DNA from 2 places in the Streptomyces sp. NBC_00376 genome. Region 1 is predicted to be linked to the other one. Evidence: predicted binding sites of a transcription regulator. Region 1 holds the regulator's gene; the other holds the start of a gene.

Region 1 (3,413 bases):
CGCGGCCCACCGCCCGGCCATGCGACCGGCCAGCGGGCCGGTCGCATGGCCGATCGTCCGGAAGGAGGGACGTCGATGAGCACGAAGGACTTCGTCGAGAAGGACTACTACAAGGTCCTCGGCGTCCCCAAGGACGCCACCGACGCCGAGATCAAGAAGGCGTACCGGAAGCTCGCCCGCGAGTTCCACCCGGACGCCAACAAGGGCGACGACAAGGCCGAGGAGCGCTTCAAGGAGATCTCCGAGGCGAACGACGTCCTCGGTGACAGCAAGAAGCGCAAGGAGTACGACGAGGCACGCGCCCTCTTCGGCAACGGCGGCTTCCGGGCCGGACCCGGCGGTGCGGGAGGCAACTTCAACTTCGACCTCGGCGACCTCTTCGGAGGCGCCCAGGGCGGGGGCCAGGGCGGCGCGGCCGGCGGTTTCGGCGGCGGCGGTCTGGGCGATGTCTTCGGCGGCCTGTTCAACCGGGGCGGTACGGGGACACGGGTGCAGCCGCGTCGCGGCCAGGACATCGAGTCCGAGGTGACGCTCAGCTTCACCGAGGCCGTCGAGGGGGCCACGGTCCCGCTGCGGATGTCCAGCCAGGCGCCCTGCAAGGCGTGTTCCGGCACCGGCGACAAGAACGGCACCCCCAGGGTCTGCCAGACCTGCCTCGGCACCGGCCAGGTCTCGCGCGGCACCGGCGGCGGCTTCTCGCTCACCGACCCCTGCGTGGACTGCAAGGGCCGGGGCCTCATCGCCCAGGACCCGTGCGATGTCTGCAAGGGCAGCGGACGGGCGAAGTCCTCCAAGACCATGCAGGTCAGGATTCCGGCGGGCGTCTCGGACAACCAGCGGATCCGGCTGCGCGGCAAGGGCGGTCCGGGCGAGCGCGGCGGACCGGACGGCGATCTGTACGTCGTGGTCCACGTCGACGCCCACCCGGTCTTCGGCCGCAGGGGCGACAACCTCACGGTCACCGTGCCCGTCGACTTCACGGAGGCGGCGCTCGGCGGCGAGGTGAAGGTGCCCACGCTCGGCGGCCCGGCGGTCACGCTGAAACTGCCCCCGGGCACTCCCAACGGGCGCACGATGCGCGCCCGCGGCAAGGGCGCCGTACGCAAGGACGGCACCCGGGGCGACCTGCTGGTCACCGTCGAGGTGAAGGTGCCGGGCGACCTCAGCAACGAGGCCAGGGACGCCCTGGAGGCCTACCGGAAGGCGACCGCGGGCCAGGACCCGCGGGCGGAGCTGTTCCAGGCAGCGAAGGGAGCTTGAGGTGGACGGCCGACGACGCAATCCGTACGAACTGACCGATGAATCCCCGGTGTACGTGATCTCGATCGCGGCCCAGCTCTCGGGCCTGCACCCGCAGACACTGCGCCAGTACGACCGTCTCGGCCTCGTCTCGCCCGACCGCACGGCCGGGCGCGGCAGGCGCTACTCGGCCCGCGACATCGAGCTGTTGCGCACCGTGCAGCAGCTGTCGCAGGACGAGGGCATCAACCTCGCCGGCATCAAGCGCATCATCGAGCTGGAGAACCAGGTTGCCGCGCTCCAGCAGCGCGTCGCCGAGCTCTCGGCGGCGGTGGACGGCGCGGCACAGGCGATGCAGCAGCGCGAGGCCCAGGTGCACGCCTCGTACCGGCGCGATCTGGTGCCCTATCAGGACGTGCAGCAGACCAGCGCGCTGGTGGTCTGGCGGCCGAAGCGGCCGAAGGACTGAGCGCAGGCCTCAAGGGCCGGGGAGGCGGCTTACGGGCCGGTTCCCCGGCCCTTTGCCGTACGCCGCCGCGAAGCGGTGAAGCCGTTCGCGGGGCGGGGCCCTCAGCGCTGTTCCTCCTCCAGCATCCCCGACCGTGCTATCAGATAGCCGAGCTGGGCCCGGCTGTTGCTGCCGAGCGCGGCGGCGAGCTTGGCGACGTGGGCCCGGCAGGTGCGGACGTTCATGCCGAGGCGGCGGGCGATGGAGTCGTCCACATGGCCCTCCACGAGGAGCTGGGCGATGGAGCGCTGCACCCCGCTGATGCCCAGGGAGGTCGGTTCGTACTTGACCTCCTCCCGCAGCGGAGCCGCTCTGGTCCAGAGCTGCTCGAACACGTTGGCCAGGTACTGCACGAGCCCGGGGTGGCGGAGTTCCAGGGCGACTTGGTCGTCGTCACTGGCAGGGATGAAGGCGACGGCCCGGTCGAACACGATCAGGCGGCCGATGAGCTCTTCGAGCGTGCGTATCTCCACGTTGCCGTCGGTCATGCGTTCCGCGTACGCGAGTGTGCTGGGGCTGTGGCGCGCGGTGTGCTGGTAGAGGGTGCGCATGCCGACGCCGCGGTGGATCACGGACAGGCCGCGTTCCAGTGACTTGCTGAGACGATGCTCGGTCCGGCCGCCGCCGGGCTGGACGGTGAGCACTTCGGTGCGGCACTCTGCGGTGGCGAGATCGAGGGCCGCGTTGATCCGGTTCCCGCCCTCCAGCACGGTGATGGCGTGGGTGCTGGGCGGCCCCAGAGTGCTGATGTCCATGAACGGCTCGAACGATTCAGTCAGTTCGACCGAGTGCCGGCGCCGTTCCAGGATCTCGCGCTCGATGGGATACAGATGTTGTGCGAGAGCGGTGGTCGGTGGAACGGGCCGGAGCCAGGCCGGGTCGTCCGGATCGGGATGCAGTAGCGCGAACTCCATCAGGCAGGGCGCCGGTTCCACTTCGGCGCGGGCGATGCGTCCCAGCCGCAAAGCGCTGGCGTAAAGGCGTGCTCCCGCGTCGCACAGTTCGGTGATCCCATGAGAATGTGTCGGCTTTGTGTTGCTTGTGGTCATATCGTCACCCCCCAGGTTCCTGAACATGCAAGAACATGATGCATCTACGCGGTGGTGCTTGCGTGCCCAGGTGAGACATCGTCTTAGGTGCGGGGGAGAAGAATCCACAAGTGAGGACGAAGCCGACTATGTATAAGCGAATGCATCGCTCGGCGCTTGCCGTCTCGTTCGTCGCGGCCCTGGGGATCGGGCTGCTGGGCGGCAGCGACATTGGCTGGAGCGAGGACAGCGTTGCCGGTGGCGACATCGGGTGGGCCGTCCAGGCCGCAGCCGACGGTGACATCGGCTGGCCGGTCGCGCCTGCCAAGTCGTCCGACATCGGGTGGGTCGTCCAGGCCTCGGCCGACGGTGACATCGGCTGGCCGGTCGCACCTTCCAAGTCGTCCGACATCGGTTGGGTCTCGCCCGCCAAGTCGTCCGACATCGGTTGGGTCTCGCCCACCGACATCGGCTGGGTCTCGCCCACCGGTACCGGATCCGCCACGGCCCGCACAGGCGCATGACCATCCCGCCGGACGACCGGACCTTCCGGCGAGAGATGGCCACGGCCTACCGATCAGGCTGGCATTTCATCGATCTCGTCACTGCCATCCCCCACTGTGGCGACTCGTTGATGG
Region 2 (3,413 bases), 1.7 Mb from region 1:
TGAACTCGGCATCAGCCCGGATGTCGAGTTACCGATCGCATCGCTGGTCAAAGTACCGCTCGCGGTAGCCGTGCTGGAGCGTATCCAGGACGGGCGGATCGACGGAGCCGACGTGATCGACCTGCCGCCCGGGCTCATCGCATCGGCAGGTCAGGTGGGACTGAGCAGGTTCCACCACCCGGCCCGGATCGCCGTCGAGGACCTGCTCTACCTCAGCACGGCGCTCAGCGACAATGCCGCGGCGGACGCCCTCTTCGGCCTCGTCCCACCCGCCGAGGTCAACCACGTGCTGGTGGACGCCGGTTGCACCGGTATCACCGTCCGCCACACGATGCGCGAGCTCACCCGGACCCCTGCGCGGCGTTTCGAGCCCCGCGAGGCCCATCTCGCCCACTCACTGGCGATCGGCTCCCGCACCGCGGGGCATGGGCACCCGATTCCTCAACTGGACGTCAGCCGCGCGAACTCCGGGACCGCCCGGGCCTGTGTCGACCTCCTCCAGGCCCTATGGCTTCCCGCGCGTATCCCGGTCGCCGTCGCCGCGCAGGTGCGCTCGCTCATGGGCGAGAACGTCATCCGGCACCGGCTCACCCCCTACTTCAGCTCGGATGCCTCACGGTGGTCGTCCAAGACCGGCACACTGCTCAATCTGCGCCACGAGATCGGGGTGGTCGAACACGAGGACGGCTCGAAGTACGCCATCGCGGCCCTGACGGAATCCACCGTGCCGGCAGCCGTCCAGCCGACGGCGGAGGCCGCGATGGCGCATGTGGCCCGAGCTCTGCACGATCAGCTGCGGGCGCGGTGAGCGAGGAGGACGGCGGGCCTCGGTCGACCGATCGCCCCTGCGTGGATCACGCATGAGCGCCTGGCCGATCCGGTCGGCCACCGGAAGGGGGCGCGGCATCGGAGCGTTCCATGGGCGACCTGTCACTCGCAGGGCAGATCTGCACGGGCACGGGTGAACGCGTCCGACGCGAGCCCGCACCCTGCATCCGCCGGGTCGCCGGAGGACGGACCGACAGGGCGCACGTCCAGGATCTCGCAGGCTTCAGCCGCATGCCCCGAGATCATTCGCACAGCAGCCCCGCACCTCGCAGGGCTCACCTGCACAGGGCAACAGTGTCCTTCCCGGGCCGAGCCCGCGCGCGGGGTGCCTGATGACCTGCGGCTCGCAGATTTCGTGCGGCCGGGCCGGAACCCGCACGGTTCACCGCTACGGGACAGCATCCGCGCGATCGCTCACAGCGAACACGCCCCGGGGAACAATGAACGGCTCAGGAGCATTGAGTCTGCATAGCTCAACTTGACTGCCGAAGGGGAGATCATGGCTACCGATTCCGATGCGGTCACTCCGCTCGCCCTGCCCGTGCTGCCGCTCGACGACGAGGTCGTGCTGCCCGGGATGGTGGTGCCTCTGGACCTGTCCGACACCGATGTACGTGCTGCCGTGGAGGCCGCGCAGGCCGCGGCCCGTGACGGTGGCGGCAAGCCCGAGGTGCTCCTGGTGCCGCGGATCGACGGTACGTACACCGGTACCGGTGTCATCGGCACCGTCGAGCAGGTCGGACGGCTTTCGGACGGGGATCCGGGCGCGCTCATCCGCGGCCGGGGCCGGGTGCGGATCGGGGCCGGGACCAGTGGGCCGGGCGGGGCGCTCTGGGTGGAGGGGACCCGGGTCGACGCGATCGTCCCCGATCCGCTCCCCGGAGCCGCCGCCGAGCTGGTCAAGGAGTACAAGGCGCTCGCCACCAGCTGGCTGAAGAAGCGCGGCGCCTGGCAGGTCGTGGACCGGGTCCAGCAGATCGAGGACATCTCCGCGCTCGCCGACAATTCCGGATACTCGCCCTTCCTCACCACCGCCCAGAAGGTGCAGCTCCTGGAGACCACGGACCCGGTCGCCCGGCTGAAGCTCGCCATCCAGTGGCTCGGCGAACACCTCGCCGAGCAGGACATCGCCGAGTCCATCGCCAAGGACGTCCAGGAGGGCGTCGACAAGCAGCAGCGTGAATTCCTGCTGCGGCGCCAGCTCGAAGCCGTCCGCAAGGAGCTCTCCGAACTCAACGGTGATCCGGAGGACGAGTCCGACGACTACCGGGCCCGCGTCGAGGCCGCCGACCTTCCCGAGCATGTCCGCGAGGCCGCGCTCAAGGAGGTCGACAAGCTGGAGCGCTCCTCCGACCAGAGCCCGGAGGGCTCCTGGATCAGGACCTGGCTCGACACCGTCCTCGAACTGCCGTGGAACGAACGGACCGAGGACGCGTACGACATCCGGGGCGCGCAGCAGGTGCTCGACGCCGAGCATGCGGGGCTCCAGGACGTGAAGGAGCGCATCACCGAGTACCTGGCCGTCCGCAAGCGGCGCTCCGACCGGGGGCTCGGCGTGGTCGGCGGGCGGCGCGGCGGTGCCGTGCTGGCGCTGGTGGGGCCTCCGGGCGTGGGCAAGACCTCGCTCGGCGAGTCCGTCGCGCACGCCATGGGCCGCAAGTTCGTCCGTGTCGCCCTCGGCGGTGTGCGGGACGAGGCGGAGATCCGGGGCCACCGGCGTACGTACGTGGGCGCCCTGCCGGGACGCATCGTGCGGGCCATCAAGGAGGCCGGCTCGATGAACCCGGTCGTCCTGCTCGACGAGATCGACAAGGTGGGATCCGACTTCCGGGGCGACCCGGCCGCCGCCCTCCTCGAAGTCCTCGACCCGGCGCAGAACCACACCTTCCGCGACCATTACCTGGAGGTCGAGCTCGACCTCAGCGACGTCGTCTTCCTGGCCACGGCCAATGTGCTCGAAGCCATCCCGGAGGCCCTGCTCGACCGCATGGAGCTGGTCAGGCTCGACGGCTACACCGAGGACGAGAAGGTCGTCATCGCCCGGGACTACCTGCTCCCGCGCCAGCTGGAGCGGGCCGGCCTGGAGAAGGACGAGGTGACGCTCGACGAGTCCGCGCTGCGCAAACTGGCCGGCGAGTACACCCGCGAGGCGGGCGTACGGAACCTGGAACGGGCCGTCGCCCGGCTGCTCCGCAAGGTCGCGGCCCAGCACGAACTGGGCGACCGGGAGCTGCCGTTCACGGTCACCGAGGCGGATCTGCGTGCTCTGATCGGGCGGCCGCACCATGTGCCCGAGTCCGCCCAGGACCCGGCCGAGCGCCGTACCTCGGTGCCCGGCGTGGCCACCGGACTCGCGGTGACCGGCGCGGGCGGCGACGTGCTGTTCGTGGAGGCGTCGCTGGCCGACCCGGAGACCGGGGCGTCCGGACTGACCCTCACCGGCCAGCTCGGCGACGTCATGAAGGAGTCCGCGCAGATCGCGCTGAGCTTCCTGCGGTCGTACGGCGCGGAGCTGGAGCTGCCGGTCGCGGACCTGAAGGACCGCGGCGTGCACATCCACTTCCCGGCGGGCGCGGTCCCGAAGG

What was found. Region 1 encodes HspR, which represses chaperone genes until heat shock. Its sites were predicted from a motif close to TTGAGNNNNNNNNNCTCAA; they were not measured.
Region 2: lon (endopeptidase La) is a predicted target of HspR. The motif match lies at 1,287-1,305, and genes of this name have one in related genera.

The regions. Positions count from the first base shown of each region.
Region 1 is NZ_CP107960.1:4,648,435-4,651,847, forward strand. It holds gene dnaJ (molecular chaperone DnaJ) at 76-1,260, shown strand; gene OG842_RS21080 (heat shock protein transcriptional repressor HspR) at 1,262-1,708, shown strand; gene OG842_RS21085 (helix-turn-helix transcriptional regulator) at 1,810-2,796, opposite strand; gene OG842_RS21090 (hypothetical protein) at 2,925-3,299, shown strand; gene OG842_RS21095 ((2Fe-2S)-binding protein) at 3,296-3,413, shown strand, end outside.
Region 2 is NZ_CP107960.1:2,907,575-2,910,987, reverse strand. It holds gene OG842_RS12805 (serine hydrolase) at 1-808, shown strand, start outside; gene lon (endopeptidase La) at 1,328-3,413, shown strand, end outside.